Regions from separate parts of the Tumebacillus amylolyticus genome, predicted to be linked through region 3. Evidence: riboswitches for the same ligand, from Rfam matches in the RefSeq annotation. Region 3 holds a riboswitch; each other region holds the start of a gene.
What was found. A riboswitch is a leader RNA that binds a small molecule or an ion and turns the genes downstream of it on or off. The one in region 3 is predicted to bind cobalamin.
Positions count from the first base shown of each region.

Region 1 (10,171 bases), 360 kb from region 3:
GAGCAACTTTTCCCGATAGCGGACTTCCCCGCCGACTCGTCCTCCGTAAAATTCGGGCACCAACCCGTTCAAGGCGCGCAAGAGCGTCGACTTGCCGCAACCGGACGGCCCCGCCAACAACACAAATTCGCCCTGACGCACCGACCCGTTGATGAGGTCGAGCGCCGGGCGTTCTGCGTCCGGGTAGTAGTAGGTGAAGTTCGTGAGTCGGAGTTCAGGAAGTGCCATTGGAAGTTCGTCTCCTTTTTTTCAGCAAAAGCGGCGGCAACGCCAGCAGGAGTGCCAGTGCGACCGCATGAAATACCGTCGGCCACGGTCCTTCGTCTGCCATGACCGTTTGGATGCGCGGGTAAAATTCGATCCACGTCCACGCTGTGAACCAAGACCAGACGACGAGCGCGATGGCGGCGAGGAACGTCAGCCAAATGATCAAATCGATGCGACTCCACCGTTCCCGCGAGTAGGAGGTGCGTTTGCCTTGCCCAAACCCGCGGGCTTCCATCGATTCGGCGACTTGCCACGAGCCTTCGAGGGACGAGATCAGCAGGACGTTCAGCAGCGGTCGGCGGGCGGCGAGGCGAGAGAGGAGGTTGCCTTCCTCAAACCGCACACCCCGCGTGCGCAGAACGTCTCCGATCTGGTGGGACTGCTCGGTGAGATACGGAATGAGACGGGTCGTCATCATCACGGTGACGGCGGAGCGTTTCGCGACTTTCGCCGACAAGCCGAGCGCCCGGTCTGCCGAAAGCCAGTTCAGCGCGAGGGCGAAGATCGCGAAGAACACCAGCATCCGAAGCCCCATGATCAACCCGTACGCAAGCGCTTCCCACGTGATGCGAATCTGTCCGAGGATCGCGACCGTCGGACCTTTGTAGAGCAGGGTGGCGCCGTTTTTGTTCAGCAGGGTGTTGATGGCGAGGATGAGCACCAAGATCGGGATCGAAAATTTCAGCGTGCGTCCAAACGTTCGCACACCGCCGTGAAGCGCGAGGGCGAATATCAAAACGAGCAACTCCGTGCCCAAATACAGCGGATGGTACGTCAGCACGGAGACCATCAGCATGAGAAACGGGTAAAAAAGCAACGTCGCGGCGTGACCGCGCAAGTTGTGACGATCTGCGCTTCGGCTCATTGCGCGACGGGGACGGCGAGGACGTTGCTCCCGTTGACGACGACGCCGACTTTGCCGCGCAGGTCGCCGGGTCTTGCAATCATGATGTCGAGGGCTTGCTCGAGACCCGCTTCCGTCGCTCCGATGACCAACCAAGTCGGAGTGGAACCGCCGCCTCCGTTGCTTCCCGTGGCGAGGATGGCTCCAAGGCCTGTTTGGTCGGTGTTTTTGCCTTGGTAGGTCAAAAGTTGAACGTTGTCACCGGAGAATTTCGCGTACAAGCCCGTGTGCGTCGGCGAGCCGAACAGCGTTTGCATCGTCGGCTGGTTGCCGAGTTCGCTCCATGTGCCGAGTACGATCACATTGGTTGACGGATGCGCGACACTGCCGTCCGCATACGCGGCTGTGGAGACGTTGCCTGCGCCAAAACCTCGCAGGGCGTTGGCGAGACGGTTCGCGTCAGATACATGATCTCCGCTGAAGTAGATCGTCGTGCCGGGTTGCGCTCCGTTGTAACCGGTCGTGAACGGATGCGGATAGGAGGCCACGACGCTCGGCGTGCTGGAACCGTCGCCCGACCAGTCGTGATAGTCCCACCAAATTGCGTCGCCCGGTTTCGGTTTGACTGCATCTGCTCCGACCGGCGAGACGCTGCCGTTGACATAGTAAAACCAATCGCGCTTCTTGCGGGTGAAAATCGACTTGCTCGTATAGCCCGACTTCGTGCCGTTGATGCCGTTGACAAACGAACCGCCGTACGCCGTCTCGATGTCGAGATGGTCGCGCATCGTATCGAGCAGACTCTGCTCCGTCGAGACGGCTACCGGTTCGTTGAAGACGGAGTTGTTGCCGAAGTACTCCGTGACGCTGAGTTCGAAGTTCCCGTTCGTCGCGCCGGTCGAGTTGTTGCTCGGCTGGCTGTTCGTGCCGGACGAATTGGACGTTGTCCCGTTCGAAGCGGAGTTCCCATTGCTGGAACCATTGGAACTCCCTGCTCCACTCGTGCCGCCATTGGAGCTCTTGCCATTGCCGCCGCTTCTTGCAGAGTTTGCCGTCGACGCAGACGGGTTTTTGCCCGACTCGGAAGACGCTTGCGTGTCCGAGGCGTTTTTCTCAGAAGGGGTGGCTTGTTGCTCTTGGGATTTTGGTTCCGCCTCCTGCTTCTTGTCATCGACGACGGGGGTCTGCACCTCTAGTTGGGGCAGAGCGTCCGGCTTCTGCGCGTCGGACGATGATTTGCCGCATGCAGTGCCGACCAGTGCAAGCGCAACGAAAAGCCCAAGACTCCTTGCGATCTTCATGATGGTTCACAACCTCCTCACATTCAAGAAAAAAGAGTGAGGCTCGTCTATCGAGCCTCCACTCTACACTTAGCTATACGTGCGGAATTCCTAGTTATTCGAAGTATGGATGGAGTCCAACACCAAAGCGACTTCGGCACGGTCCGCGTACGCCAGCGGCGAGAACAAGCCTTCGGAGTAGCCGTGCATGTAACCGGCCTTCACGACCGCTTCCACGTAGCCTTTCGCATAGTCGCCGATCTGTCCTTTGTCGAGGAACGTCAGCGTATCGGTGGTTTCCGGAGAGAGCCCTGCCAAGCGTGCCACGACGATTGCCAGCTCTTGGCGGGTGATCCCGTCGTTTGAACGGAACGTGCCTTCCGCGTCGCCGGAGAGGATGTTTTTGCGCACGACCGTTTGGATGAATTGGTTGTAGTGATCACGAGCTGCGACGTCGGAGAATTGCTTCTCGCCGCCGAAGTTGAGATCCCCGTTCGAAGCGCCGACCAGCGAGATCATTTTCGCGAGTTCGCCACGGGTTACGGCACGGCCCGGTTCGAAGTGCGAACTCCCGTCCCCGACGACGATGCCTGCTTGCGCTTGCTTCAGGATGCTCGGTGCCGCCCAGTCGTAGCCGTTGAGGTCGGTGAACTTCGCGTCTTTGTTGCCTACGAGCACGTTCACGTCGCCGGATCGGATGATCAGCGGGAGACCGGTCGCCGGGTCGATTTTGTCGAGGTTGAGGGTGAGCAGACCTGCGTCCGACGCTTTCACCGTCGCCACGCCGTCTTTGTCGGTGACAAAAATGGCTTCGTCACTGTTGACGGTGGCAAGCGATGCGCCTTCGACCGGCACGGTGGTCGTCGTTGCGTTCCAGTTCGCGTCGTACGTGGTCTTCTGCGCGGTGACTTTCACGGTGAAGTTGTCGCCCACGAACGGATGAGTCGAAGAGATTTCAAGTTTCGGGTACAGCGTTTGCGTGTAGTCGGAGAAGCCCCAGACCACTTCGTCGCCGTCATGCAGTTCCGCTTGGTCCGCCCCGACATCGACCGACTTGCCGTTCACCCAGAACAGCCAAGCGGTGTTGTTGTTGATGGTTTTCTCCCCGACGCCGTTGATTTTGTTCACGTAGGTGCCGAATTGGGAAGTGGTCGCCGTGTAATCGATGGAGTCCTTCGCCGCGATGTCCACCAGTGCGCCCAATACGGTCGGCTTGTCCATTTGGACCGTATCGCCCGCGGTGTTTTTGAACGACTCTGCACCGACGGCGAGGTATTCCGTTTTCATAAACCCGTTCGGGCCGACGACGCGGACTTTCACGTGCGCCTTGGTATCCGTGGCAGCCACTGCGCTGAGAGACGGGGCCATCAGGCCAGCGATCAACAGCGTGGAAGCGGCGATTTTGACGAAGTTGCGGTTCATTGGTTGTGCTCCTCTCTAGTTCCAAACAATAAAAAAACTCCCTAACCAATCGGTCGGGAGAACAGGTTCGTATGTACGCCTGAACCTTCCCTCCGAAGGTGCTACGAAAAAAAAGTGCCGTCCTTGAAGCAGGTCTCCTGGCTCACGGGTCCTCCGACCTCCGCCCCTTCTCATGCCGCTTGGCACAATGGGTACTTGCGGGATCGTCGCCGTTTACAGTAGCGGGGGCTGCAGCGGATTTGCACCGCTTTCCCTACACTTCATGGCACCATTCCTATGAAATTACAAAACTAGTGTACCATCCCACGAAAAAAAAGACCAGCACCGCGAGCGGCCTGGTCTCTTTTTCAAATGATGTTGACTTACTGCTCTTCGTATTTCTCAAAACGCATCGACGGAACGGCGCCCAGCGGAAGAAATGCGGAACGACCGTTGATCAGCGAATGGTCGATCAAAGAGTTGTACGAATAGACGAGGTCGAGAACTTTCTTGAAGTCGGCGTCGTCGTTGAAGTTGCCTTCGAGTTGCACGTCGAGAAGGCTCATTGCGTACTTGCGGTCTTCTTTCGCCTTGGCGAGAGCTCCTTGCAGACGCGGGATCATCTCTTCGTTTTTCATCGCTTCTTGCGCTTTCAACTCAACGGTAAATGCGCCGATTGCGAAGTTCGTGGCTGCAATCGCGGATTGGATGACCATAAACTCGTTGCTACGCAGAATTTGTTCGGTTGCCATTAGCAATCACCTCGCCTTTCATCTTACCTGATAATTCCTAGCCAATCAACGAATAGCCGCCGTCGACGACCAAGGTTTGGCCGACGATCATGCGAGACTGCTCGGAGCAGAGGAACAGCACGGAGTTCGCGAGGTCTTCCGGCGTAATCATGCGACCTGCCGGGGTGCGGTCGACCGCCGCTTGGATCATCTCTTCACGGTTCGGGAAGTGCGTGAGAGCGTCGGTGTCCACTGCTGCGCCCGAGACGGCGTTGACGATGATGTTCTTCGGAGCGAGTTCCACGCCGAGGTAGCGTACGATCGATTCGAGAGCCGCTTTGGAGGTGCCGACGTTGATGTAGTTTTTCAGCGCGAATTTAGAGCCGAGCGACGAGATCGCCACGATGGAGCCGCCGCCGCGTGCTTCCATCATCGGGACTGCTTTTTGCGCGAGGAAGAGCAGCGCTTTGGAATTGATGCTGAGCGTCCAGTCCCAGTGCTTTTCTTCGACTTCCATCGCCGGAAGTTGCACGCCGGACGCCGCGTTCGAGATGAGGATGTCGAGGCCGCCCATCACTTCTTGGATTTCGTCAAAGATCAATTGGTGCTTGTCGAGGTCGCCGACGTTCGCTTTGATGATATGGCAGCGACGGCCGAGAGATTCGATCATCGCTTTGGTTTCTTCCGCCGGTTTGCGGTTGCGGAAAAAGTTGATGACGACGTCTGCGCCCTCTTCCGCCAGTTTCAATGCAATCGAACGGCCAATGCCGCGGGAGCCTCCGGTGACGAGTGCGATCTTGCCGGTAAGTGAAGACATGTGATGTATACCTCCAAGGAATTAAGATCAGGTATTAGGAGTTCTATGTACGAGGTGATTATATCATTCCCCTGATCGGAAGTACATTTTCCGTTCGTAAAAAAAGCCAACCTCCGCGCCACGGGGGTTGGCTTATTTCTCTCGCTGTCGGAGGTTGAGTCAGGAGCTTAGTTCTTCCCTTGCGCCTTGGTCAGTTCCGCTTTAAGCGTTGCGTCGATGGTTTGCATGAGTTTCAGCGCGTCTTGGTTCTGTGCTTGGATTTTGGCTGCGACTTCCTTGATTTTGGCGGAATCGGACGCAAGGACCGCATCGTGCAGTTGTTTGTGCAGGTCTTTGCCGGTCGTGCGCAGTTCTTTGAGTTTGGCGAGGTCGGCTTCGGTGGTTTTCAGATCGGATTTGATCTGCTTTTTCAGCGCTTTGTCGGTGGTGTTTTTCTCAAGGTCTTGAAGTTGTTGGTGCGATTCTTTGATCGACTTGCGGGTTTCCCACATTTGTTTCTTGGTCTCTTTCATCGATTTGAAATCGACGCCCGCGTCTTTGATCGCTTGCTTTTGCTGGTCGGTCAACTTGACTTTCTGATGCTCCCCTTTGTGGTGGTGCTCAGCGCTCGGAGCCGGAGTGGTGGTGGTTGCCGGGTCGTCCGTCGCGGCGAATGCTGCTGCGCCGCCTCCAAGTGCCAATGCTGCGGCAAGGGTAGTACCTACGAGAAGTTTTTGAAAGTTTTTCATATCGTTGTGTCCACCTTTCAACAAGTTGTGATTGACCTCTTGACTTCATGGTACCCATCAGATGTGGAATAAATATGGAAAAGTTATAGAAAAAAACAGCCCCGCCATCGCGGAGCTGTTTCTGTGCTTAAAACGGTTTGGTCTCCCCTGCCACCATCTCGCAATACGGGGTCTCGCCCTTCAAATTGCGCGCAACGTTGTCCAATTGCTCGCCGTCGCGAAATACGGCGAGGGTGTGCCCGTTGCGGACTTGTTCGCAAGCTTGGGAGATCGCGGATTCCGGGATGCCGTACGAGCGCAGACGATCTTCGACCGTCACCATCGTGCGCTGGTGGTTGGTGCCCGGCAACGCGTTGAGTTGCGGTGCTTCGATCTCGCCTTGAACCGGCGTGGAGTCTGACACGATGTTCTGGATGAACGGCGTGACGCCCGGGTAGAACCCTTCGATGCCGTCCCCGTTTTGGTCGCCCTTGTTCTGCAGGTAGAGGACCGTGAAGTCATTCATTCCTGCACGATACAAGTTCTGAACGGAATCGTGAGCTTGTTGATAGCTCGGAAATGCCGCCAATACAATCGGTTTTGACATGTATGGTCACCTCTCTCACACGAGTACCTCTAGTATCTGTGAGAAGGTGGTTTGCTATTCCCCGTTCGCCTCGTGCCACAACCTCGTCCATCTCTCCCGCGCCTCGGGGTCGAACGGCCCCTCTTGCGCTTCAAACAACGCCACCAACTCCGCCGTCGCTTCTGCGATTTTGAGCAAGATGTCGGACGGATACTTCATCGCGTGGGCATGCTCTGTCAGTTCCTCTTCATCGACCACTTCGTACACGCCGTCGACGTTGACGATCAAATCGACGTCATAGTCGATGAATTTGTACAGGTTGCGCTCTTCCTCATACTCGATCGGGCTTGCGATGTTGCAATAGTAGCCTGTGCCTTCCTCGCGACAGAGGATCGCGACGTTGTACCATTTCTCCGGATGTACCCAATAGATGACGGGAAACGGGCTCGACCACTCCCCGCCGTCCGATTCCACAACCGCCGTGTTCGGTTCGATCCACATCACCCCTCGCTCGCCCGGCAGTTCGTAGAGCTTGACCCAACGACGGTGCTCACGACCGTCGTGCTTGTACGCTTGCATCCAAACTTCTCTCATCCTGACTCCCAACTCCTCCAAGATTTCTCCCTATCTTTCCCCCAAGAGAGCTGATAGACTTAACCCTTGCAACCAAAACGAAGGAAGGTGAATCTCGATGTTGATCATTCTGACTGTGCTCCTGCTTGTCGCCGTCGTCGTTGCCGCCCTGATCGGGTATGCGCACTGGAACACGTTCCGTCCGGTGGTCCGCCACGTCGAGACGACCCTGGACGAGCAACTCGGCGACAAATCGGAACTGCGCATCGTCCAACTGTCCGATCTGCACATGGAACGCCAATCGATCAAACCGGAGCGCATGGCGAAGATCATCGCCGATGCCAACGCCGACTTGATCGTGATGACCGGCGATTATCTCGACAACTACGACAACCTCGATAAATTCATGCTGTACCTCGACGAGATCAAAAAAATCGAGCCGGAGCACGGCATCTGGCTCGTCTGGGGCAACCACGACCACTACCTCGGGGAGCGCATCGACGACTTGGCGGAGGAGATCTCCGCCAAAGGCATTCGCGTGCTCGCCAACGAGTGGGGCTCCATCGAGTTTGGAGCACAGCGTCTCAATATTATCGGAATCGACGACTTCTGCCTCGGCAAGTCGGACATCCCGCGCTCCTTCCACGGTGTCGAGGACGGGTGGAACCTCGTTCTCTCGCACGACCCGAACGTCGTGCTCCACTTGGAAGAGCACCACAAAGTCGACCTGCTTCTGTCCGGCCACTTGCACGGCGGTCAGTTCAAAGTCCCGGGCGCTTTTAAATTGTTCCCGATGGGCGAACTCCCGAAACAGAATGTGATCTCGGGCATGCACATCGTCAATGGCAAAAACGTCTACATCTCGGACGGCATGGGCCAAGCGGCCTTCAATGTTCGCTTGGGCACTCGTCCGGAGATTACCGTACACACTCTGCGCGCGGCGTAGGGTGTTTTTTTATGTAAAAGAAGCACGCGGAGAAAGTGTCCGCGTGCTTTTTTTCTTAGAAGCCGGTGGAGATGTACTTCACTTCGAGGAACGGCTCCATGCCGTAGTGACCGCCTTCGCGACCGAGACCGGATTGCTTCATCCCGCCAAACGGTGCTTGCACGGCGTTGGCCGGCATCGGGTCGTTGACGCCGACGATGCCGTATTCGAGGCCTTCGCTCATGCGGATCGAACGGCCGAGATCGTTGGTGTAGACATAGGCGGCGAGGCCGTAGTCGGAATTGTTGGCACGCGCCAGAACTTCTTGCTCCGTTTCGAAGGTGAAGACCGGAGCAACCGGGCCGAAGGTTTCTTCGGTCGCGATGCGCATCTCTTCGGTGACGCCGGACAGCAGGGTCGGTTCGAAGAAGTAACCTTGCTCGCCGTGACGCTTGCCGCCGGTGACGACGGTTGCGCCTTTGGAAACTGCATCTTCGACGTGCAGAGTTGCTTTGTCGAGCGCTTGTTGGTCGATCAGCGGACCCATGGTGGTTTCTTTTTCAAGGCCGTGGCCGAGTTTGAATTGCTTCTGAACTTCCTCGGCTGCCGCTTTCACGAACTCTTCGGCGATGTTTTTGTGAACGTAGACGCGGTTGGTGCAGATGCAAGTTTGACCTGCGTTGCGGTATTTGGAGTTGATCAGGCCGAATACCGCTTTTTTGATATCCGCATCGTCGAACACGATGAACGGTGCATGGCCGCCCAGTTCCAGGGAGACGCGCTTGACGGTGTCTGCCGCGTTGCGGGCAATCAGCTTGCCGACTTCGGTCGAGCCGGTGAAGGTGACTTTGCGCACGCGCTTGTCGGTGGTGAGCATCGTGCCGACTTCAGCCGGTTTCGACGTCGTGATCAAGTTGATGACGCCCGCCGGGAAGCCTGCTTGTTCCGCGAGTTCGATCAGGCGAACGGCGGTCAGCGGCGTTTGCTCCGCCGGTTTGAGCACGATGGTGCAACCTGCCGCCAGAGCCGGGGCAACTTTGCGGGTAATCATGCCCGCCGGGAAGTTCCACGGAGTAATCGCCGAGACCACGCCGACCGGTTGTTTGAGCACGGTGATGCGCTTGGTCGGTTCGAGGTGCGGGATGGTTTCGCCGTGAACGCGTTTCGCTTCTTCGGCGTACCATTGCACGAAGCCGGCTGCGTTGATCAATTCACCCTTGGCTTCCATGAGCGGTTTGCCCATTTCGCCGGTGAGGATCGCTGCCAGTTCGTTGCGTTGCTCCATGATCAAGTTGTACCACTTGTAGAGCATCTGCGAGCGTTTGTGCGCCGGAGTTGCCGCCCAAGCCGGGAATGCTTTGTGTGCTGCGTCGATCGCCGCGTCTGCGTGCGAAACGTCTGCGTCTGCCGCGTAACCGACTACTTGGCCTGTCGCCGGGTCCGTTACTTCAAAAGTGGAATCGGTCGCGATCCACTCACCGTTTATGTAAAGCTTGCTGGTCGTCGTCATGGTAAAAAAAGCCCTCCCTTTGATTTCCCTCAGTTGTGTTGAAGAATGAACGCGTGATATCCCTGTTGCCACCAATTCTTGAGTATGACGAAACGGGCACGGTCCTCCTCTGTACTGTTACACTTCTCGAATGAATCCGCTTTCTCCTCCACGATTTGCAGACAATCCGCAGAAGGTTGTAAAAAGTCGAGAAAATGCTCGGCACAGTGGGATAGAACGAATCTCTCGCCGTCAAACACCAGCTCACGACCCCGTTCGTAGTCAAAAACGCCGCCGGCCACGCAGAACGGGCTGTCTTCCTCGGCGAGCAGGGAATTTTCTTTGAGCTGGGGCAAGAGTTTGGGGTGGAGAGCTTGGATGTTTTTCTTCCACGTTTCGCTCGCGGCGTCGTCCAGCGCGAGGTATTCGGCGCCGAATGTGATCGGGTCGAGTGAAGTGATCGGCAGAACGGTGTATTTCATCGCGAATTTGCCCCCTTTAGTATGTTCGTCTCTCGCAAAAAAGCGCAGCACTCCCGCGACGAGAGGCTG
Region 1 is NZ_JAEQNB010000001.1:1,213,224-1,223,394, reverse strand. Features, by position in the region: gene JJB07_RS05675 (ABC transporter ATP-binding protein) at 1-228, opposite strand, end outside; gene JJB07_RS05670 (energy-coupling factor transporter transmembrane component T) at 215-1,132, opposite strand; gene JJB07_RS05665 (DUF4430 domain-containing protein) at 1,129-2,412, opposite strand; gene JJB07_RS05660 (S-layer homology domain-containing protein) at 2,503-3,813, opposite strand; cobalamin riboswitch at 3,924-4,115, opposite strand; gene JJB07_RS05655 (hypothetical protein) at 4,176-4,544, opposite strand; gene fabL (enoyl-[acyl-carrier-protein] reductase FabL) at 4,582-5,340, opposite strand; gene JJB07_RS05645 (hypothetical protein) at 5,508-6,068, opposite strand; gene JJB07_RS05640 (hypothetical protein) at 6,196-6,654, opposite strand; gene JJB07_RS05635 (DUF402 domain-containing protein) at 6,709-7,227, opposite strand; gene JJB07_RS05630 (metallophosphoesterase) at 7,325-8,152, shown strand; gene JJB07_RS05625 (NAD-dependent succinate-semialdehyde dehydrogenase) at 8,208-9,641, opposite strand; gene JJB07_RS05620 (hypothetical protein) at 9,671-10,102, opposite strand.
Region 1: linked by a shared signal. The riboswitch ahead of JJB07_RS05660 (S-layer homology domain-containing protein) and the one ahead of cobT (nicotinate-nucleotide--dimethylbenzimidazole phosphoribosyltransferase) in region 3 are both predicted to bind cobalamin.

Region 2 (10,171 bases), 160 kb from region 3:
TCGAGTACGCGCTGTCCCGTTTGCTCATGACGTGGGGCGTTCACCCGCAAGCGATGATGGGACACAGCTTGGGGGAGTACGTCGCGGCTTGCTTGGCGGGCGTGATGACCTTGCCCGATGCACTCAAACTGGTCGCCGCTCGCGGGCAATTGGTGCAAAAACTGCCCGGCGGTGCGATGCTTGCCGTCGAGTCCACACCTGAACAACTCCATCCTTTCTTGAAAAAAGGTGTCGATCTTGCGGTGGTCAACGGTCCGCAGGCGTGCGTGCTCGCGGGAACGGTCGAAGCAATGGAAGCTCTGCAAAACGAACTCACAGAGGCGGGCTTGCGTTGGCAAAACGTGCGAACCTCACATGCCTTCCATTCTTCGATGCTCGACCCGATTCTGGACGAGTTCTCGGCTATCGTCAGCGAAATCGATTTGCATGAACCGAAGATTCCCTATGTCACGAACGTCACCGGCACGTGGGTCACTCCGCAAGAAGCGACCGACCCGGCTCATTGGGTTCGGCACATGCGTCAAACGGTGCTTTTTGCAGACGGGCTCCATCCCTTGTTGCAAGAACCGGGAGGCATCGTCTTGGAAGTGGGTCCGGGTCAGGCGTTCACCTCGGTCGTGAAACGTCATCCGAAAAAAGACAACGTGGTCTTGGCCGCCCCGACGCTTGCGACGACTTCGGATTCCTCTGACTACACCACATTGCTCATGACCTTGGGCCGCCTCTGGATCGCGGGACTTACGCCCGAATGGGAGAACCTGTACGCGCATGAAGCTCGGCGGCGTGTGGCGTTGCCCGTATATCCCTTCGACCGCCATCGGTACTGGTTGGAAGCTCGTCCGACTTCTCAGATGCACGGGGAGTGGATGGACGAAGTCGCCGCGACTTCCGAAGCGGAGTACGAGCCGACCCAAGTCGAATACCGCCCCGATCCGAAAGTGATCGGGCCTCGGGACGAGGTGGAGTTGGAACTGGTCAAAGTGTTCGAGGAAGTCTTGGGCATGGCGCCAGTCGGCGTCACCGACAGTTTCTTCGACTTGGGGGGAAGCTCGCTGTCCGCCCTGAGCGTCATGATCCGTCTGGAACAGGTCTTCGGCACCTCGCTCTCCAACGCAGTCTTGCTCGAAAGCCCGACGGTCGAAGCGTTGGCGCAAGTGTTGCGAGCGGGAGGCAAGTCGTCGGGAAGTTCGCGCATGGTGGGAATTCGAACGACGGGCAAGCAAGCGCCGATCTTCTGCATTCATCCCTATGGCGGGCATACGACAGGCTATTTTGAGCTGATCCGTTATCTGGGAGCCGATCAGCCGGTCTACGGCATCCAGTCGAGCGGGTTGCAGGGGGAAGCAGTTCCCTTCACTCGATTTGAAGACATGGCGACCGACTACATTCAATTGATCAAATCGAAGCAGCCGGTCGGTCCCTACACGCTCGTCGGGCACTCGATGGGCGGATGCATTGCGTATGAGATGGCTCAGCAATTGCGGCAAGTGGGAGAAGAGGTTGCCCTGCTGGCCCTCTTGGATTCCCGTGCCCAGAATTTCAGCGTACAACCCCTCTATCGAAACGGCGAATACGGCGAGATGGCAAGCAAAGGCTGGCTCAGTGACGAAGCGGTGATGCTTGGCATCCTGCTTCCGAAGTTGTCGTTGGACTGGGAGCAATTGCGCGGGATTCCGACCGAAGAACACTGGCTCCATGCGCTGGAAGCTGCCAAGAAACAGGGCTTGCTGCCGCTTGGCACCGGGGAAGACCAAATTCGGAACCTGCTCGCCGTAACCCGAGCAAACGATGAAGCGCTGCGCACCTACCAACCGCAGCCGTATCAGGGAGATCTCTTGCTCTTCTGCGGCGAAGACGGTTTCGCCAAGCAGTTCGGGGAACCTGAATTGGGCTGGGGCGACTTGGTTTCCGGGAGATTCGAAGCGGTGCAGGTGCCCGGCAATCACCACAGCATCATGACGGGAACGAACGTCGAGGCCGTCGCACGACATTTGCAAAAACGTCTCCGTGAGTTGTAAACTTGTAAAGATATAGAATCTTTTACAAGCGGGTGATAAAATGACGACCTTCAAACAACAGCTCCTCTCAGGGAATTCTCTCTACGGAACTTGGTTGCGAATTCCCCATCCGACGATTGTTGAAATCATCGGCAGAAGCGGTTTTGACTTCCTCCATCTCGACATGGAGCACGGGCCGATCGGGAACAACGAAGTGGATACGCTGCTCCTCGCCGCGAATGCAACGGGGACTCCGACGCTGGTGCGAGTGCCGCACGTGGACGAATCCTTGATCGGGCGCGTGCTGGACCTTGGAGCTACGGGCGTCATCATCCCGAGAATCAACGGTGCCAAAGACGCGCAGGCTGCGATCTCCGCCGCATTTTTCGCCCCGATGGGTCAGCGCGGGCTCGGGGGAGCCTGTCGGGCCAACGGGTACGGTGCGGTCGGGTTTCAGGAATTTGCAACACAGGCGAACGACACCACCAACCTGATCTTGCAAATCGAGACCAAACAAGCGGTGGAGCGGATCGACGAGATCCTGGAAGTTTCCGCTGCGGCGGTTGATCTGTACTTCATCGGTCCGGCAGACTTGTCGCAATCCCTGGGCGTGCCGGGGCAGTTTGACGACCCGCTCTTGCAAGAAACGATCCAATGGCTGGTCAAGCGCATCAAAAAAAGGGGCAAGGAGATCGGCATCCACCTGCCCCACCCGAGCATGCGCCAACACTACGCAGACTTGGGAATCCGCTACTTCACCTCTTCGTTCGACATCGGAATCGTCTCCGAAGGGGCGAAATCACTGCTCAAGGCGTGCAAGCAGGAATAACGAGGACAACCACGAATAACATATGTAGGAAGATTAACTTCATAGGTCAGCAACGAGGTGCCCTTGTCAATTGAAGCAAGGGGTAACAGGGAATCGGGTGAAAGTCCCGAGCGGTCCCGCCACTGTAACCGAGGAGTTCTCTCTCACGTATGTCACTCAATCCTTCGCGATTGGGGAAGACGAGAGAGCGCGATGATCCGGAAGCCAGGAGACCTACCTACGTTCGCTACACCCAATGTGCCTTCGCGGAAAGGAGTGGTGTGCAATGGAACGACTAGGTTTCTCTGTTTGGGTATCGTCTGTCCAATTGTTCACGTAACCCCATCCGTTTGGATGGGGTTTTTTGTTGTGTCAGATCGAGGGGAAAACAGAGGAGGAACCATACAATGGAAAATTTCTCGTTGCTTGCACTGGTATTCGTACTCGGTTTGCGTCACGGCTTGGACGCAGACCATCTGGCTTGTATTGACGGGTTGACCCGCTATAACTTGCGCCAAGGCAGAAAAACGGCGCGCTGGGTCGGCACCCTGTTCTCATTCGGTCACGGCTTGGTGGTAGCGACGGTCGCCATCATTTTGTCGATGATCTCCAAGGACTTCACGTTCCCCGACTACTTCGATACGATCGTCACTTGGATTTCTGTCGTTTCGCTCGCTTTGATCGGCTGCTTGAACGCGATGAACCTGATTCGAAACCGCTCGGAACAGGCCGATTTTTCCGTTCAGGGGATCAAGGGGAGATTCATCCCGCGTGTCGCCCGCGAAACGACCAACCCGTTCCTGATCATCGGGATCGGGGGGATGTTCGCTCTCGCAGCCGATACGGTTTCTCAGACTTCGGTCTGGGCGCTGGCATCCGGCAATGCGGACGGCTATTTGCCGTATGTACTGGGGCTTACGTTCATGGCGGGGATGATGTTGACCGATACGATCGACTCGTTGGTTGCGTATCGGATGTTGACCCAGTCGGGGAAGCTCGGACGCACCGCTTCCAAAGTGATGGGCTGGGTGATCGTCGCGCTTGCTTTCGGGGTTTCGTTCTATGAGGCGTTTACCTACTTCAATCCGTGGGCGGAGTTGGACTTTGAAGTGGTTGGAGTTGTGATCTTCTGCGCCTTGCTGATTTGCTTTGGCGGCGTTCGTTTGGTGTCGAGTAGGAATACGACGGTCACCAATGAATAGGCTGTAGGCAGAAGGTAGAGGCAGGGAGGAATGGCGAATGGATGCATTTTCATGGCTTGCACTCGTCTTTGTACTCGGTCTCCGGCATGGGCTGGACGCAGATCATCTCGCTTTTATCGATGGGTTGGCACGGCATAACCTGCACTTGGGGCGGAGAATCACGCCTTGGGTGGGGACTTTGTTTTCCTTTGGCCACGGATTGGTGGTGGCAACGGTCGCCGTCATTTTGGCTGAGATTTCTCGGGACTTCACGTATCCCGACTATTTTGACATCATCGGCACGTGGGTCTCGATTGGGTCGCTGGCGCTCGTCGGTGGTTTGAATCTGGTGAATCTGCTTCGAAATTCCTCGGAGCAAACCGACTTCGCCCCGCAGGGAATCAAGGGACGATTCCTACCGCGAGCGGCGCGTGAGACGACCAATCCGTTTTTGATCATCTTGACGGGGGGCGTGTTTGCGCTGGCGGCCGATACGGTCACGCAGACTTCGGTCTGGGCGCTGGCAGCGGGACATGCGGATCAGAGGTTTCTTCCCTTGCTCTTGGGACTTGCGTTTATGGTCGGGATGATGCTGACCGATACGGTCGATTCGCTGGTTGCCTACCGGTTGTTGGCGAAGTCCGGCCGATTCGGTCGAACCGCTTCGAAAGCGATGGGGTGGCTGATCGTCGTGTTGGCGTTCGGGGTGTCTTTTTATGAGTCTTTCACGTGGTTTCATCCTGGGGCGGAGATCGACTTTGAAGTGGTTGGGGTTGTTTTGTTTGCCTTGCTGGCGCTGAGTTTCGGCGGGGTTCGTTGGATCTTGAGAAAAAAGACCGTGCTCCCTTAGTGGAGAGCACGGTCTTTTTTTCTTAGCAACCGCAACCGCCAGTTGCTGCGCCGCCAACTGCGCCGCCGCCGTAACCCGGAACGAGCAAGAAGAACAGAACGAAGATGATCAGAAACACAACCGCCCAACGAGTGTAACCGCCAAATGCACCGTACATGAGATTCCCTCCTCTCAAGTGGTTTTGCTACATTCTATTGAAGAGGAGGGACAAACGGGACGGCGCTTGTCTTGGGTCATCTGCCCAATATTCGGGGCAGTTGCCAAATGGCACCAGACAAGGGATACTGAACCTAACAGCATGGAATCCTTTTTTTACATACAACGAAGAGGAAAGGGGCCGGATCATGGAGAGAATGTCTCTCCTGCGCGAACCGAAGCAACGGAAACTGCTGTTCAGCGCGGGACTTAGCTGGATGTTCGACGCGATGGACGTGGGGATGATCTCGTTTATCGTGGCGGCACTGGCGGTGGAATGGAAGTTGGGCGCGCAGCAGATCGGACTGCTGACCGCGATCAATTCAATTGGGATGGCGGCGGGCGCGGCGGTTGCAGGCGTGCTCGCCGACCGCTACGGACGTCGGGCCGTTCTGGTCTGGACGTTGCTGATCTTCTCCGCCGCAAGCGGCGTGTCCGCACTGGCGGGAAGCTTTGCCATTCTCTGTGTGCTGCGTTTCATCGCAGGCTTTGGCTTGGGAGGTGAGCTTCCTGTCGCATCGACGCTCGTCTCCGAATCGGTGCCGATTCGGGAGCGCGGGCGTGCCGTCGTTCTGCTCGAAAGCTTCTGGGCGGCAGGTTGGATCGTGGCGGCGTTGATCTCGTACTTCGTGATCCCCGACTACGGATGGCGCACGGCGTTTGTGATCTCGGCGATCCCGGCGTTGTACGCGTTGTACGTGAGACAAGCCATCGAAGATTCGCCGCGTTTTACCGAGTTGCAAAGCGAGAGGGTGCCGCTTGGGAAGCGGCTGGCGCTGGTCTGGTCGGCGGAGCACCGCAGATCGACGATCACGCTGTGGATTTTGTGGTTCACCGTGGTGTTCTCCTACTACGGCATGTTCCTCTGGCTGCCCACGATTATGGTCATGAAGGGCCTCACCCTCGTCAAAAGTTTCGAATACGTCCTGATCATGACTCTCGCGCAACTTCCCGGCTATTTCACCGCCGCGTACTTGATCGAGCGATTCGGTCGTAAGTTCGTGCTGGTCACGTACTTGCTCCTGACCGCCGCCAGCGCCGTTTGGATGGCCCTGTCGCTGAGTGCCGGGTCGATGATGGCGGCGGGAATTTGCCTCTCGTTCTTCAACCTCGGGGCTTGGGGCGGGATGTATGCGTACACGCCGGAGTTGTATCCAACCGCCGTTCGTTCCACGGGAGTTGGACTGGCGGCCTCGTTTGGTCGCATCGGCGGCGTCATCGGGCCGTACCTCGTCGGGATGCTGGTCGCGCAAAAAACGGCGCTCACCTCGATCTTCCTGATCTTCTTCGTCGCGATCCTCCTCGGAGCGTTCGCCGTGCTGTTCCTCGGCAAAGAAACCAAGGGAACAGACCCCGACCGCATGTAAAAAAACGGCTGGCCTCCATATGGAGACCAGCCGTTTTTTCATACCATCTCCACCTGCAACCGCTCCAGAATCCGCCGCTTGCGATACATCATACTCGCCGTCTCCGCGAGGTCTTCAATCGTTTTGCGGTTTAGGTACGCCCCGAACACAATCCCGGCGACGGGGATGAGTTGGAACAGTTTCTTCCACCCGAAGTTCTCGGCGTGGATCAAGACCACCTCGCGCCAGCCTTGCAGTTGCGAGAACAACTGACTGCGCTCCTCCGAGAGAATCGCCTGTTTCCCCACATAGTCGGACGAGGAAAATTGCAGCACTTTGATCATGAACACCCGCTCCGATTTGTCCTGCGGGTCGAATCCGTAACACATGCAGACTTCCTGCAACACTTTCAACGACAGCCCGAGCAACATCGGAATGTCGATCGCCAAGGTGAACAGACCGCCGATCCCCGTCGTCGCGCCTTGGATCGTGGCAAACGTAGACCGCGCCTTGGCGTACTCGCGGGCCACTTCATTTTGGATTGCGAGCGGCACCTGTCCCACTTGCTCCAGCGTGAGGGGGGCGGTGCCGGTCTTTTTTTCAAACTTCTCTACGATGCCCTGCGAGGACGTCAGATACCGACCGCCCGTTTCCACATACGAGATCATCTCGTCGAGCACTTGCCCGACTTTCTCTTGGACGAACTTCGGCGTGACTTTGTCCAAGAGGGCGAACGGCAGGCGGCCGAGTTTTTCCCAGAACCAGAGGTCTTTCTGGTCTTTTTCCCATTTTTCCACAACCTGCAAAGCCAAGAGCAATTCTTCTCTGGTTTCCATAGGTCCTCCTACCGAATGCATTCGTTGCTAGGGTATACGGATGGCGAAGGAAATAGTTACGATTTAATTTGGAAACGCTAAACGAAATCACATGGTATGATAGACCTATACAGGAAAAGATTCGTTGATGGAGGGATTTCGTACCTTGGCTTCCGTTTGGGAACTTATGAAAAAAGGCAATACTTCCTCCGCCATGGCCGCGCTTGGCAATGCGGGCTTGGCGGTTCTAAAAGGCGTCGCCGCCACACTCAGCGGCAGCGGCGCGATGTTCGCCTCCACGATGCACTCGGTGGCAGATGCGGTCAACCAAGGGTTTGTGTTCGCGGGCAGTGTGCTGGCGGAGCGGACTCCGACTCGCCGCTTCCCGACGGGGTTTGGGCGTGTGATCAACATTTTCTGCATGGTGGCGGTCTTGGTCGTCACGATGATGGCGTACGAAACCATCCGCGAGGGCTTGCATCTCCTGACCCATCCGGCGGCGATTGCGGGCATTTTCTGGGATGTGGTCGCCTTGGGAGCGGGGATTCTCGTCGACGGCTTCGTGCTGTTCAAAGCCATGAAGGAAATTTGTAAAGAGTCGCGGGCCGAGGCAAGGGGTTTTGGTGTCGTGATTACGGCGTTTCGCAACGTAGGACAAGCAGCGCCGCCGACGCGCCTCGTTTTTTACGAAGACATCGTGGCGACATCGGGCGCCTTGCTTGCGTTGCTGGGGATTCTCGCGTCGTACTACCTCGATTTGAAAGTCCTCGACGGCGCGGTGACGATCTTGATCGGGTTGATGATGGTCGGGGTTGCCTTCAAAGTGGGGTATGACAACATGGTCGGTCTGATCGGCGTCGCGGCACCGCGCGAAGTGGAAGACCGGGTGGCTGCGATTATTTTTTCCGACCCGGATGTGACCGACATCAACCAGATGCGCATCGTGCAAGAGGGACGCACCTACCACGTCGAAGCGTACATCGAACTCCGTCCGGGCATGACGTTGGCAGACGCAGACGACATCAAGTACCGCGTGCGGGACCTCGTCTTGGCAGACCCCGACGTTTCAGACGTCACGATGGGGATTCTGGAGGACAACGGCGTCAGGAACTGGGTCCCCGAACCCGTCGGGAACTAGCAAAGGCTGTCGGCCCCGCGCCGGCGGTCTTTTTTGACGTATAGAATGAAGATGGGGAGTTGATCCAACTTGATCGTCAAGATGCTCGCACTCGTATTCTCTCTGGGGCTTGATACGCTGGTTCTCGCCACGACACTCGGCACCCTGCAACGAAAAGGAAAAGTGAAGCTGGCGATAAGCTTTGCACTGGCAGAAGCGATCATGCCATTGGTCGGCTTCTTGCTTGGGAAAAACATCGGAGAGTTCATTGGGGGTTGGGCTTCCCTCGTAGGAGCCGTCGCCTTGATTGGATTGGGCATCTACCTGATCTTTTTCGAGGAGGAGGACGAAGACGAGGAGCTTGAACGGGGACAAAGCCTTCGGGGATGGGCATTTCTGTTGCTGCTGCTCATGATTAGTTTGGATGAGTTGGCCGTTGGATTCTCGATGGGTCTCGTCGGCGTTTCCGCTCCCTTGACCGTACTCCTGATCGCACTCCAATCCTTCGTGTTCACCCTCTTGGGGCTGACGTTTGGCGCAAAACTCAAACCCTACCTCGGAGAATGGGCAGAAAAAGCGGGCGGAGTCGTCCTGGTTCTACTGGGAGTCTGGTTATTGGGTGAGCGTTTCTAAACTCCTTTGCATACCCTATGGGGGTATGGTATCATAAACGCAAAGGAGGTTCGACACATGGAAAACAAGCAAGCAGCCGACTTTGACATCACCGGCATGACCTGCGCCGCCTGCGCGAACCGGATCGAGAAAGTTTTGAACAAACTTCCGGGCGTCACACAGGCGACCGTCAACTTGGCCCTTGAAACGGCCCACGTCGAATACGACAGCAACGCCCTCACCATCGAAGACATGTCCCAACGGGTGAAAAAACTCGGCTTCGAAGCCACGCTCAAACCGGAGGAGACGACCGACAACACCGAACGCCGCCAAGCGGAGATCGCCAAGCAGAGACGCAAATTCCTGATCTCGGCCCTGCTGTCGCTCCCGCTGCTCTGGGCGATGCTCACCCATTTTTCCTTCACGGCTTGGATTTGGACCCCCGAATTCCTCATGAACCCCTGGGTGCAACTCCTGCTCGCAACCCCCGTGCAGTTCTGGATGGGGGGCCAGTTCTACAGCGGAGCCTACAAAGCCCTGCGCAACAAGAGCGCCAACATGGACGTCCTCGTCGCACTCGGCACCTCGGCGGCGTACTTCTACAGTCTGTACCAAACCCTGCGCCTCTTAACAGACTTCCACACCGACGGCGTCGACCTCTACTTCGAAACGTCTGCCGTGCTGATCACGTTGATTCTGCTCGGCAAACTCTTCGAAATGACCGCCAAGGGCCGCTCCTCGGAAGCGATCAAAAAAATGATGGGCCTCCAATCCAAAACCGCCCTCGTCCTGCGCGACGGTCGCGAGCAAAGCATTCCGCTCGAAGAGGTGGTCGTCGGCGACATCGTCCTCGTCAAACCGGGCGGCAAGATCCCCGTCGACGGCACCGTCCTCCAAGGCTCGTCCTCCGTCGATGAATCGATGCTGACCGGCGAGAGCATCCCTGTGGCAAAAAGTCCCGGCGACACGGTCATCGGCGCCACCGTCAACAAAAACGGATTCCTCCACATCCGTGCCGAAAAAGTCGGCCGACACACCGCCCTCGCGCAAATCATCAAAATCGTGGAGGAAGCCCAAGGCTCCAAAGCCCCGATCCAACGCGTCGCCGACCAAATCTCCGGGGTCTTCGTCCCGATCGTCGTCGGACTCGCGCTGGTCACATTCTTCATCTGGTACTTCGCCGTCGATCCGGGCAACTTCCCGAGCGCACTCGAAAAATTGATCGCCGTCCTCGTCATCGCCTGCCCGTG
Region 2 is NZ_JAEQNB010000001.1:696,591-706,761, forward strand. Features, by position in the region: gene JJB07_RS03265 (hybrid non-ribosomal peptide synthetase/type I polyketide synthase) at 1-2,018, shown strand, start outside; gene JJB07_RS03270 (HpcH/HpaI aldolase family protein) at 2,059-2,826, shown strand; cobalamin riboswitch at 2,865-3,062, shown strand; gene JJB07_RS03275 (HoxN/HupN/NixA family nickel/cobalt transporter) at 3,213-4,007, shown strand; gene JJB07_RS03280 (HoxN/HupN/NixA family nickel/cobalt transporter) at 4,045-4,836, shown strand; gene JJB07_RS24165 (hypothetical protein) at 4,859-4,993, opposite strand; gene JJB07_RS03285 (MFS transporter) at 5,181-6,398, shown strand; gene JJB07_RS03290 (EcsC family protein) at 6,437-7,213, opposite strand; gene JJB07_RS03295 (cation diffusion facilitator family transporter) at 7,341-8,330, shown strand; gene JJB07_RS03300 (manganese efflux pump MntP) at 8,400-8,942, shown strand; gene JJB07_RS03305 (heavy metal translocating P-type ATPase) at 9,000-10,171, shown strand, end outside.
Region 2: linked by a shared signal. The riboswitch ahead of JJB07_RS03275 (HoxN/HupN/NixA family nickel/cobalt transporter) and the one ahead of cobT (nicotinate-nucleotide--dimethylbenzimidazole phosphoribosyltransferase) in region 3 are both predicted to bind cobalamin.

Region 3 (10,171 bases):
CTTGGTGACACGCCCGACACCGATCCCCCCGTCGAGGTCGATTTCGCCGTGGCCGTCTGCCCACGAGACTTCGGCGAGGATGAGCGCGCGATGCGTTGCGTCCGGGTCGTCCCCTGCGTCTTTGATGACACCGCAGACGACGCGTTGTTCTTCTACGCCGCAGCTCACCATCTGAAATTCGATTCTCTCGCCGATGGGCAGGAGAATTTCGACAGAGAGCACCGGCTCCTGTGTGATCAGAGCGAGCAACGCGGCTTTCGTCGCAGCGGTTGCATTGGCTCCCGTGGTGTAGCCGCGCCGCATCTGCGACGGGTCTTTTTCCGGGTCTTTCATGGTCATGCTCGTTCGGCGAGGAGGGAGAGCGCGTTCAGAGCGGCGACAGAGACGGGGGAGCCGCCCTTGCGTCCGATGTTGGTGATGAACGGCACGTCGCCGTCGATCAGTTTCGCGAGTTCTTCTTTGGATTCAGCCGCCGAGACGAAGCCAACCGGCATGCCGATGACAAGCGAGGGGCGTGCCTCTCCCGTTTTTACCAAACGGATCAGTTCCAAGAGGGCGGTCGGCGCGTTGCCGATGACGAAGATCCCGTCCGGACATTCGGCGACCGCTTTGCGGGTGGCGATGATGGCGCGGGTGAGGTTGTGTTTTTTCGCTTCGGCGGCAACGTCTGCGTCGGAGATGTAGACTTCGACCTTGCCTCCAAATTTTTCGATGCGCGGTTTGGAGATGCCCGATTGAATCATCTGCACGTCTGCAAAAACGGGCTTGCCCGCTCGAATCGCCGCAATCCCTGCCGTGATCGCTTCGCGGTGGAACACGAGGCTGCGGCCGAGATCGAAGTCGGCAGAAGCATGGATGACGCGTTGGACGACGGGGTATTGCTCGTCGGTGAACGGGTGCTCGCCGATCTCCGAGGTGATGATTTCAAAACTCAAGCTCTCGATCTCTTGCGGTTGGACGGTCAACGGTTTGAAGTCGGTGTTAAATTCCATGAGTCAGCTCTCCTCGCAGGTGGGTTAGATGGTGGAGCAGGGGTTCGAAGTCCGAGTAGACGGTGCCGTACGCAAGTCCGGGGCGACCGATGAGGATGATGTGGAGTCCGAGTTCGAGGGCGGATTCCACTTTGTCATCGACGGCGCCGACTTTGCCGCTCTCTTTGGTCACCACGACGTCGATGGCGAAGTTGCGGTAGAGGGCGATGTTGAGTTCCTTTGAAAAAGGGCCTTGCATGGCGATGATGTGTTTTTGTTCGACGCCGAGTTCGGCGCATTTTTCCATGTTGTCGAGGCGGGGCAACATCCGGGCGTAGAGGGTCACGCCGGGGGTGCCGAGCAAGCGTTGGGTGAAGATTTGCAGGGTTTTGCTGCCGGTGGTGAGCAGGACGTTGCCACCGAGTTCAGCCGCTTTTTCTGCTGCTTGGGCGTAGTCGTCGACGTAGTGGAGCAGGGGGTTGTCGGCGAATGTGAGTGCTTCGCGTTCGAAGCGAAGGTAGGGGATGCCGCACGTTTCGGTGGCGATCATCGCGTTTTTGTGAGCTTCCTCTGCGAACGGGTGGGCGGCGTCGACGACGGCACGGATTTTGTGCTCGTGGATGTAGGCGACCATTTCGTCGGAGGTTAAGCGGCCGACGCGGACAGGGACGCCTGCTTCCTGAAGAGATTGAGCCGCGCTGTCGGTGACGACCGAGGCGGTCAAGTCAAATCCCGACTCGCGCAATTGGACCGCGAGTTCGCGGGCGTCGGAGGTTCCGGCGAGATGGAGGATCATTTTACGGCCTCCTCATGAGCGTGAATAGGTTCGTGATCGTGATGGTCATGATCGTGTTCATGCTCATGATGGTGGTGATGTCCGTGCTCATGATCATGGTCGTGATGGTGGTGATGTTCATCCATCGCCATCAGCCTGAACTGGCAGTGGTCGCAGTTCATCTTCACATCGCCCTGCGCCGCTTCTTCGGCCCGCTCTTGCACCAGATCGATCAACGCGTCGTGGAAGCCGAAGTATTCCGCCAATCGCAACTCCACCTGCGGATACGTCGTCCGAAACACATCCATGAAATCCTCAATTCGCTTGATCAATACACCTGTAAAGAGGAAGTACGGCAACACATACACCCGCTTCGCTCCCAACGCCAAGCACCGTTTCAACCCGTCTTCAAAGTTCGGGTCGGTCACGCCGATATAGCAAGTCTCCACGTGCTTCACAGGCGTCCGTTCCCACAACAACCTCGACACTTTAAAAAGGTCGCTGTTCGCATCGGGATCGCTGCTCCCGCGCCCGACGATGAGAATCGCTTCGTCCGTCCGCGGCTCGCCCTCACGACGACCCCGCTCCAACCCCGCTTCTTCTACACGCGTTGTCAAGATGTCCAACGCTTTCGGATGCACGCCAATCGGTTTTCCATACGAGAATTCAACGTGCGGGTAGAGCTCGCGTGCGTTGTCAATCGCATGCGGGATGTGAATTTTGGAGTGCCCTGCGCCAAACAAAATGATCGGCACCAGCGTCACCCGTGTTGCTCCGCGCTCGACACAGGCGGCAATCCCCTGCGGAATCGTCGGCGTGGTCAATTCCAGAAAGCATGTCTCGATAATTGGGTACTTCTCCCCGAGACGACCCTGTACGCGACCGGCAAAAGCGAGCAACTCGGAGTTGCCCTCCTGCACACGGCTGCCGTGTCCGACCAATAGAATTGCATGACTCATGAAGTCCGTCCCCTTTCTCAATCTCCGCAGATGGATTCGATGACGAGCGGTGCTTGGTAGTCTTCGTGGTGGAAGCCTGCGACGTCACCGACCCGTTTGAAGAATTTATGGAAGCGCTCGTCGGGATGTCCCTTGGCTTTGTACGTGGCGAGAATCTCTTCGACGGCGGAGAGCAGTTCGGACGGTTCCAAGCCTTCTGCCACTCGTTGCGCCGGGTGGGCGTTGCGTCCGATCGCTTTGCCTCCGAGAAAGAGGTCGAACTTGCCTCGGCGGTAGACCATCGCGATGTCTTCGTTGACCGAACCGTAGCAGGCCATGCCGCAACCTGCGAAGCCGATTTTCAGCTCTTTGGGCACGGAGAGGCCGCCGAAGCGTTGCAGGAGTTCTTCCGCTTGCGGGAGGGACTCCGTTTTTTCCAAGTTGCAGAAGTCGCAGGCTTTAAGTTGGACGACGTCGCCGATGGGTTGGACGATCATGCCGGCGTGGGTCAGTACTTCGGAGACGAACTCCGGGTCGCGGGTCGGCACGCGCAGAATCACGTAATGGTGCGGGGTGTACTCGACTTCGCCGTCCTCCCCGACCACGTCTAACATCACTGCCATTTGCTTAGGCGTCAGTTTTTTGTTGCCGACGCCCGGCGACACCGCAATTTCCAAGATCAACGGCTGGGAAAAAAGCGCCCCTTGCACGCGTGCGTCGCGCTCCACCACAGACGTCTCCAAGACCCCGCGATTCACCAAAAGCGACACAGCCTCCATCGCCAAAGCTGCCGAGCTCCGCGAAACCGGAGCTTCTGCCAAAGCCACCGCGCTCGAAGGCACTGCAACTCCCGAGGTCATTGCAACACCCGCAGTCACAATGCTCTCCGCCTGCTTGTTCCCGCGCACCTCCGAAACCCCGCCGTGCAACGCCCACGGCTCGTGCTCTTCTTTCAACCGCTCGTTCATGCGAATCGGCTGCTCGGCGCGATCCAGCGTGTACTTCCGCTGATAACCCCGTGGAGTAATCATCTTGCCGTCGTACACTTTCGTACTCGTGTTCCCGATGATGACCGTCGTCAGCATCCCGATGTCATGCTCCAACATCTCGCCGAGCGTCGTCAGCACCACTTGCTGACTCGCACGATACGCACTTTTCACCAAGCCCACCGGCGTCTCGGCCGGACGGTACTTCAACAGAATCCGTTGCGTCTCCACGATCTGCCGCGTTCTGCGACCCGACCGCGGATTGTACAACGCCACGATGAAGTCCCCCATCCCGGCGGCCTCCACTCGTTTTGCAATCACTTCCCACGGAGTCAGATGGTCGCTCAGCGAAATCGTACACGCATCGTGCATCACCGGCGCTCCCAGCAACGACGCGCAGGAGTTGATCGCCGAAATCCCCGGAATGACCTCAACCTCCACACCTGTCGCTTCCGTCCAGCCCTGCTCGATCAACACTTCATACACCAACCCGGCCATCCCGTACACCCCGGCATCTCCCGAAGAGATCACCGCGACTTTTTTCCCCAACTCGGCTTGGCGAACCGCTTCAATCGCCCGAGAGACTTCCTCCGTCATCCCCGTGCGCACAATTTCTTGATGGGTCAACAGCCCGCGAATCAAATCGACGTACGTGTTGTACCCGATGATCACATCCGACTCCTGAATCGCCGTCCGTGCCCGGTCGGTGATATGATCGAAACTCCCCGGCCCAAAACCGATAACCAGCAACTTCCCTCTCGTCGTCATCCCGTCTCTCCTCTCCAAAAAAACCAAACCAACGCAACAAAAAAAGGCGCCTTCCCCGATAGGAAGGCGCCTCCGTTATCCTCTCTACATCCGCACACAGCACCAAAGCCTGCGCACGAACAACCAAAAGTCACGTGACCGCCATACCTCCTATCTCCCGTAAGAAGTGATGGACATACACACAGAGGCAGGTCTCCTGACTTGTGAATCAACGCTTCCTCCGCCTTCCCATTCCCCAAAAACGGGGTACAGTGGCAACTTGGAGGTCGCTCCTCACATACAGTGGCGGGACCGTGCCGGACTCTAACCGGCTTCCCTTTTCAGCTCTCGCGAGCACCTTGTGGTTTGTTGTTATTCAATTCTATGAAGTCTTCCAAAACTATATACCAAATAAATCTAGCTGTCTACAGACCCAAGTCTGCAAATGTCGCCATCTCCTGCACCAAACGAGTTGCCGATTGAAGCAACGGCATGGCCAGAACGGCTCCCGTTCCCTCGCCCAAACGCATCTCAAGATGCAACATCGGCGACAACTCCATCGCCTCCAAGAGAATTCGATGCGCAGGCTCCTGCGACAGATGCGATGCGAACAGATAGGGACCGACTTTCGGCTCCACTCGATACGCAACCAACGCCGCCGCCGCTGCAATCACCCCGTCCACGAGCACGGCCACTCCCTCCGATGCAGCTCCCAACACCACGCCCGCAAGCCCGGCGATTTCCAAACCGCCGACTTTCGCCAGCACATCAACCGCATCGTCCGGGTTCGGTTGGTTTACCTCCAACGCCCGCTGAATCACGTGGCCCTTGTGCGGGAGAACAGACTCTTCAATCCCCGTCCCGCGCCCGACCAATTCGGCCAGAGGGTGGCTCGTCAGCACAGAGGCAATCGCGCTGCTCGGAGTCGTGTTCCCAATTCCCATCTCGCCGAGCGCAATCACCTGCACGCCCTCGGAGCTCAACTTTCGAGCAAAGCCCATGCCCACTTCCAGAGCACGCACCGCTTCTTCGCGCGTCATCGCCGGACCCACCGCCATATTGTCGGTGCCCGGTTTCACTTTTTCCCGCACGATGTTTGGAATGTCGTCTTCACAAGCACTCCCGATATCCACGACATGAACGTCTGCGCCCATCTGCCGCGCCAGCACATTCACCGCCGCTCGCCCGTTCGAGAAATTCTGCATCATCAATCCCGTAACGGCCGATGGATACGCCGAAACTCCCTCCGCCGTCACCCCGTGGTCTCCGCACATCACCACCACCGCCCGACGTTCAACGGACGGCAACACCGTGCCTTGTATACCTGCAAGCCGGATGCCGATCTCCTCCAATTTTCCGAGACTGCCCAACGGTTTCGTCAATTGATCCCACCGACCGCGCGCCTCTTCCATGACCTCGACATCCAGACCTCGTACTTGTACCTCAACAGTTTTCAACATCTCTCTCATCCTCTCCCCGAAATGAATTTCGCCCGGACAAGCAAAAAAATCCAAGCTCCGCAAAGAAGCTTGGATTGTCCAGACCCAAAATAAGGTTCTTCCCCAATAGGCAGGTTTCCTGGCTCGTCGGATCATCCCTAATTCCTCGCCTTCCCAGCCCTCGAAAAAAAGGCCAGTGGCTTCGGACAGTCCCCGACCACAGTGGCGGGCCCGCGCGTCTCACGCTTCCCTTTTCACCTCGTCAGACGAGGCACCTATTGTGCCCCCATTCTAAGCCCCCTCGAAAATTTTGTCAAAAAAGTTTGAAGGGTTCCCCCTCAACCTCTCGTCTATAACAGCAACAATCTCCCCTGAGAGGAAGCGATCGGCGATGAAAGAATGGAAACGCAACCTCGCCCTGCTGGGCGTTCTCGTCGTTGGCATCGGGGCGGCAGGCTTCTACGCCCTCCCCACGATGTCCAGCCAGAACTACGAGGAAACCAAATCGACTGAAACATCCGGCATCCAAATCATCGACATCGAGGGATACGCCGCCAACGTCAACGTCACCCCCGGACCGGACTCCCAAGCGACGGCACATTTTCACGGTTACGGCCGCTCCGATGTGTACAGTCTCAAGATGCAAACCAACGGAGACACGCTGCACATCCTCATCGACCATCCCGACCAGCAGTGGAACTTCGGCTCCAATTCCCTAACTCTCGATGTCGTGATCCCGCAGAGAGACTTTGACCGACTGACCGTGAACACCGCCTCGGGCGACATCCATCTCCAAGACCTCAAAGCCAAAGCCTTGCTCTCCTCGACCGGCTCCGGCAACCAAGACGTCTCCAACGTCCAATCCGACACCCTCGCCCTCGACACAGCGTCCGGTGATTTGAACGTCGAGAACACCTCCGCCACCCTCGATCTGAAAACGGCATCGGGCAACATCACCGGCCACCGCTTGACAGGGAAAAAAATCAGCGCGGACTGCGCATCCGGCGACATCAACCTCGGCGGCCTGACCGGAGAAATCAAAACCCGCGTCATGTCGGGCAACATTAACCTCGACTACGACAAATTGAGCGCAACGCTTACCGCCTACACCGCTTCCGGCGATGTCAACGTAGACTTGCCGAACGATTCGTCGTTCGACTTGCACCACAAATCCGCGTCGGGTGATTTCAACTCCAACTTTGCCATGAACAACATGACGAATACCAACCACGAGCACAAAGGCACCGTCGGTTCCGGCGCAACGGCCGTCAACGTCGAAACGGTCTCCGGCAATTTGACCGTGCACAAAAAGTAAAGGGTCGCGCGTACAATCTGGTAAGATCAAGGGAACAGGAGGTATCATTCCCATGAACTTCACACCCGAACAACGCGCCGCCGTTTACGAAGCGATCCACAACCGCCGCGACATTCGCAAATTTTCCCCCACGGAACTTGAGGAAGACAAAGTCCAACGCATCCTGCTCGCCGGACATCATGCGCCGTCCGTCGGCTTCATGCAACCCTGGGACTTCATCCTCATCTCGTCGTCAAGTCAAAAGGAAGCCCTCGCCCTCGCCGCCGACAAAGAACGCCGGGCACTCGCCATCCACTTCGCCGCCGAAGGACGCGATGACAAGTTCCTGCAACTCAAAGTCGAAGGCTTGCGCGAAGCGCCGCTGACCGTCTGCATCACCTGCGATCCGACACGAGGCGGTGACCATGTGCTCGGCCGAAACTCGATCCCCGAGACCGACATCCTCTCCGTCGCCTGCGCGATCCAGAACATGTGGCTCGCCGCCTACGCCGAGGGCATCGCGATGGGCTGGGTCTCTTTTTACAAAAAAAGCGACGTCCGCCGCATCCTCGCGATCCCGCCGCACGTCGAACCGGTTGCCCTGCTTTCCTTCGGCTACACGGACCACTACCCCAAGCGTCCGATCCTCGAAGAGTCAGGCTGGGCCAAGCGCACCAACTTCGATTCCCTGATCCACCATGAAACGTGGTAAGAAAAAAAGACCGTGTTCGCCCCCCGGCGAACACGGTCTCTTTTTGTGAAAACCCCTAGTGTTTGAGAATCTCAGCCAGTCGCTCGACTTGCTTCTGTACGTTGTCGAGCGCTTTCATCGATTCGTGCAAACGCATCGCTTCGTCCTCGACGGAAGCCAGCACTTCTTGCGTCGCGGCCGACGTCTGTTCGGTGACGGAGGAAGCGGTGGTGACTTCCTCGACGACTTGCAACGCTTGGGACGCGAACTGCGTTTGGCGTTGCAGCAATTGCTTCATCAACGTATCGATCGACGTGATGAACTCGCCGAGATTGTTGACGTTACCCAAGACGACCCCGAGTCGAGTCCCGTTCTCGATCTGGACACTCTCCCCGCGCAGAACTTGCTCCTCGACGGTGACCGCTTGCTCGTAGATGCGGGCGAGAATGTCTTGGATGCGCTTCGCCGACGTTTGCGACTGATCGGCCAACTTGCGCACTTCGTCCGCGACGATCGCAAACCCGCGGCCATGCTCCCCCGCACGAGCCGCTTCGATGTTTGCATTCAATGCGAGCAACGAGGTCTGGTTGGAAATTCCCGTAATCGCTTCCACGATCTCGTTGATGTGATTGGCTTGTTCGCGCAACTCGCGAATGACGGAGACCGACTGGGCCATCACAACGTCCAACGTCCGCATGTGCTTGCCGAACTGCTCGATCGTCTGGCGGCTCTCCTGCGACAGAGCATGGCTTTCCGTGACGTTGACCGCCGCGTCTTGCACTTGCCCGACGAGTTCCTTCATCGCCACTTCCATCGACTGCAATTCAAACATGGAGTGGTTCATGCTCTCCGCTTGCGATTGCGCGCCGGCGGCGACTTCTTGGAACGCGTTGCGAATTTCGGCGGACGATTCGCGCGAGGTAGTCATGTTGTGCAGGAGCAGAGAGAAGTTCGCTTGCAATTCTTGCACCGTTTCCACGATCAATTGCTGCGTGACTTTGAGTTCCTCCGCTTGTTCCTTCGTCGCTTCCGCTTCCAAAGCCAAGCGACCCATCAACGTATGTCCAATCGATGCCACGCCCCACAGTGCAAGCGTGGTGATCAGCAAGAGCAAGAGTTGAGTCGGCAGGTCGTTCATCGAGCTCGTCGTGAACAGGATGCCTTTGCCAACCGTGTAGCCAAGCACCGTCAACAGCGTCGAGAGCCCCCATGTGTACCAAACCACTCGGCCGTTCAGGTACAGGACCGAAACGCCGAGGATGAAATACAAGATTTGAAAAATCGGCGCATGGTGGTTGAACAGGAAGAACAACAGCCCTGCCATCCCCACGAGCAGAGTCATGATCACATACTTAAATGCATCCCTCAGTTTTTTAATATTCGAGAACACCGACCCTGTTACGGTCAACACAAACCCACCGATCAGATAGATCGGATACGGCATGTCAAACACCGAATTCGGTGCCGTCATCGCGATTTCCACAATCCCCAACGCATAGCTGAACCAAATGATGAACATTAACAAACTGTTGCGTCGTTCAATTTGTTCAAGACCCGAAAAACAGCGTTCTTTCACCCATTTCCACACTTTGTTGTCCTCCTCTATCTTGTTGAAACAACCCCATTCTAGCCGAAAAATTCGCCAATTCTCGACAATTTCCTGCAACAAAAAAGGCCCCTTTGAAAAAAAGGGACCTCTTTTTGACTTTTACTGAAGTTTAGGGTTAAGTAAGTTCGTTTTTCCGTATTTAAAGTGCAGAGAATCCAAGTGTTCATACAGGGTGGGAACGACCGATAGATCGCCCGCCGAGAGCGTTCCGATGAGGTCGAGCGCCTGTGCCCGGTCTCCTTCTCCGTCGACGTGCTTCTTGAGAAAGCCCCAGATGTGGGTGAGCAAGTTGACGAGATTGGTCTCCTCAATCTCACAGGTAAGCGCGGTGAAAAAGGCGTGAAACACGCCGTCTTTTAACTCGGCAAACTCCATCTCGTGCTTGCGGTAGCGGTTGAACAGCTCGCGGATTCGGAAGTACGACGCCGGGTCGCCTTCGAGGACGACGAATTTGCAAGTGTACCAGAGTTCTTCTAACCTCGTGACCGTATCGGCTCCGGCTTGGAGAGTGCGCAGGTCTTGGAGAACCTGCGCACGACGGATTTCGAGGCGTTGCCGGAATGCAGCATCTGCGATCTTCATCTAGGCATTCTCCCCCCGCTTCACGAGAGATTTGAACCAAGAGTTCCACGTCCCCAACTCACCGCCGAGGAGCAAGGGTCGAAACGCTTCGCTCACCTCTTGGAAACCCGGCCCGCCGAGCACGAATTGGAGTTGCGGG
Region 3 is NZ_JAEQNB010000001.1:855,842-866,012, reverse strand. Features, by position in the region: gene JJB07_RS04035 (cobalt-precorrin-5B (C(1))-methyltransferase) at 1-333, opposite strand, end outside; gene JJB07_RS04030 (precorrin-8X methylmutase) at 336-992, opposite strand; gene cobK (precorrin-6A reductase) at 982-1,767, opposite strand; gene JJB07_RS04020 (sirohydrochlorin chelatase) at 1,764-2,705, opposite strand; gene cobJ (precorrin-3B C(17)-methyltransferase) at 2,723-4,438, opposite strand; cobalamin riboswitch at 4,607-4,794, opposite strand; gene cobT (nicotinate-nucleotide--dimethylbenzimidazole phosphoribosyltransferase) at 4,843-5,877, opposite strand; cobalamin riboswitch at 5,969-6,150, opposite strand; gene JJB07_RS04005 (DUF4097 family beta strand repeat-containing protein) at 6,248-7,171, shown strand; gene bluB (5,6-dimethylbenzimidazole synthase) at 7,224-7,862, shown strand; gene JJB07_RS03995 (DUF4077 domain-containing protein) at 7,918-9,429, opposite strand; gene JJB07_RS03990 (DUF1722 domain-containing protein) at 9,550-10,032, opposite strand; gene JJB07_RS03985 (MerR family transcriptional regulator) at 10,033-10,171, opposite strand, start outside.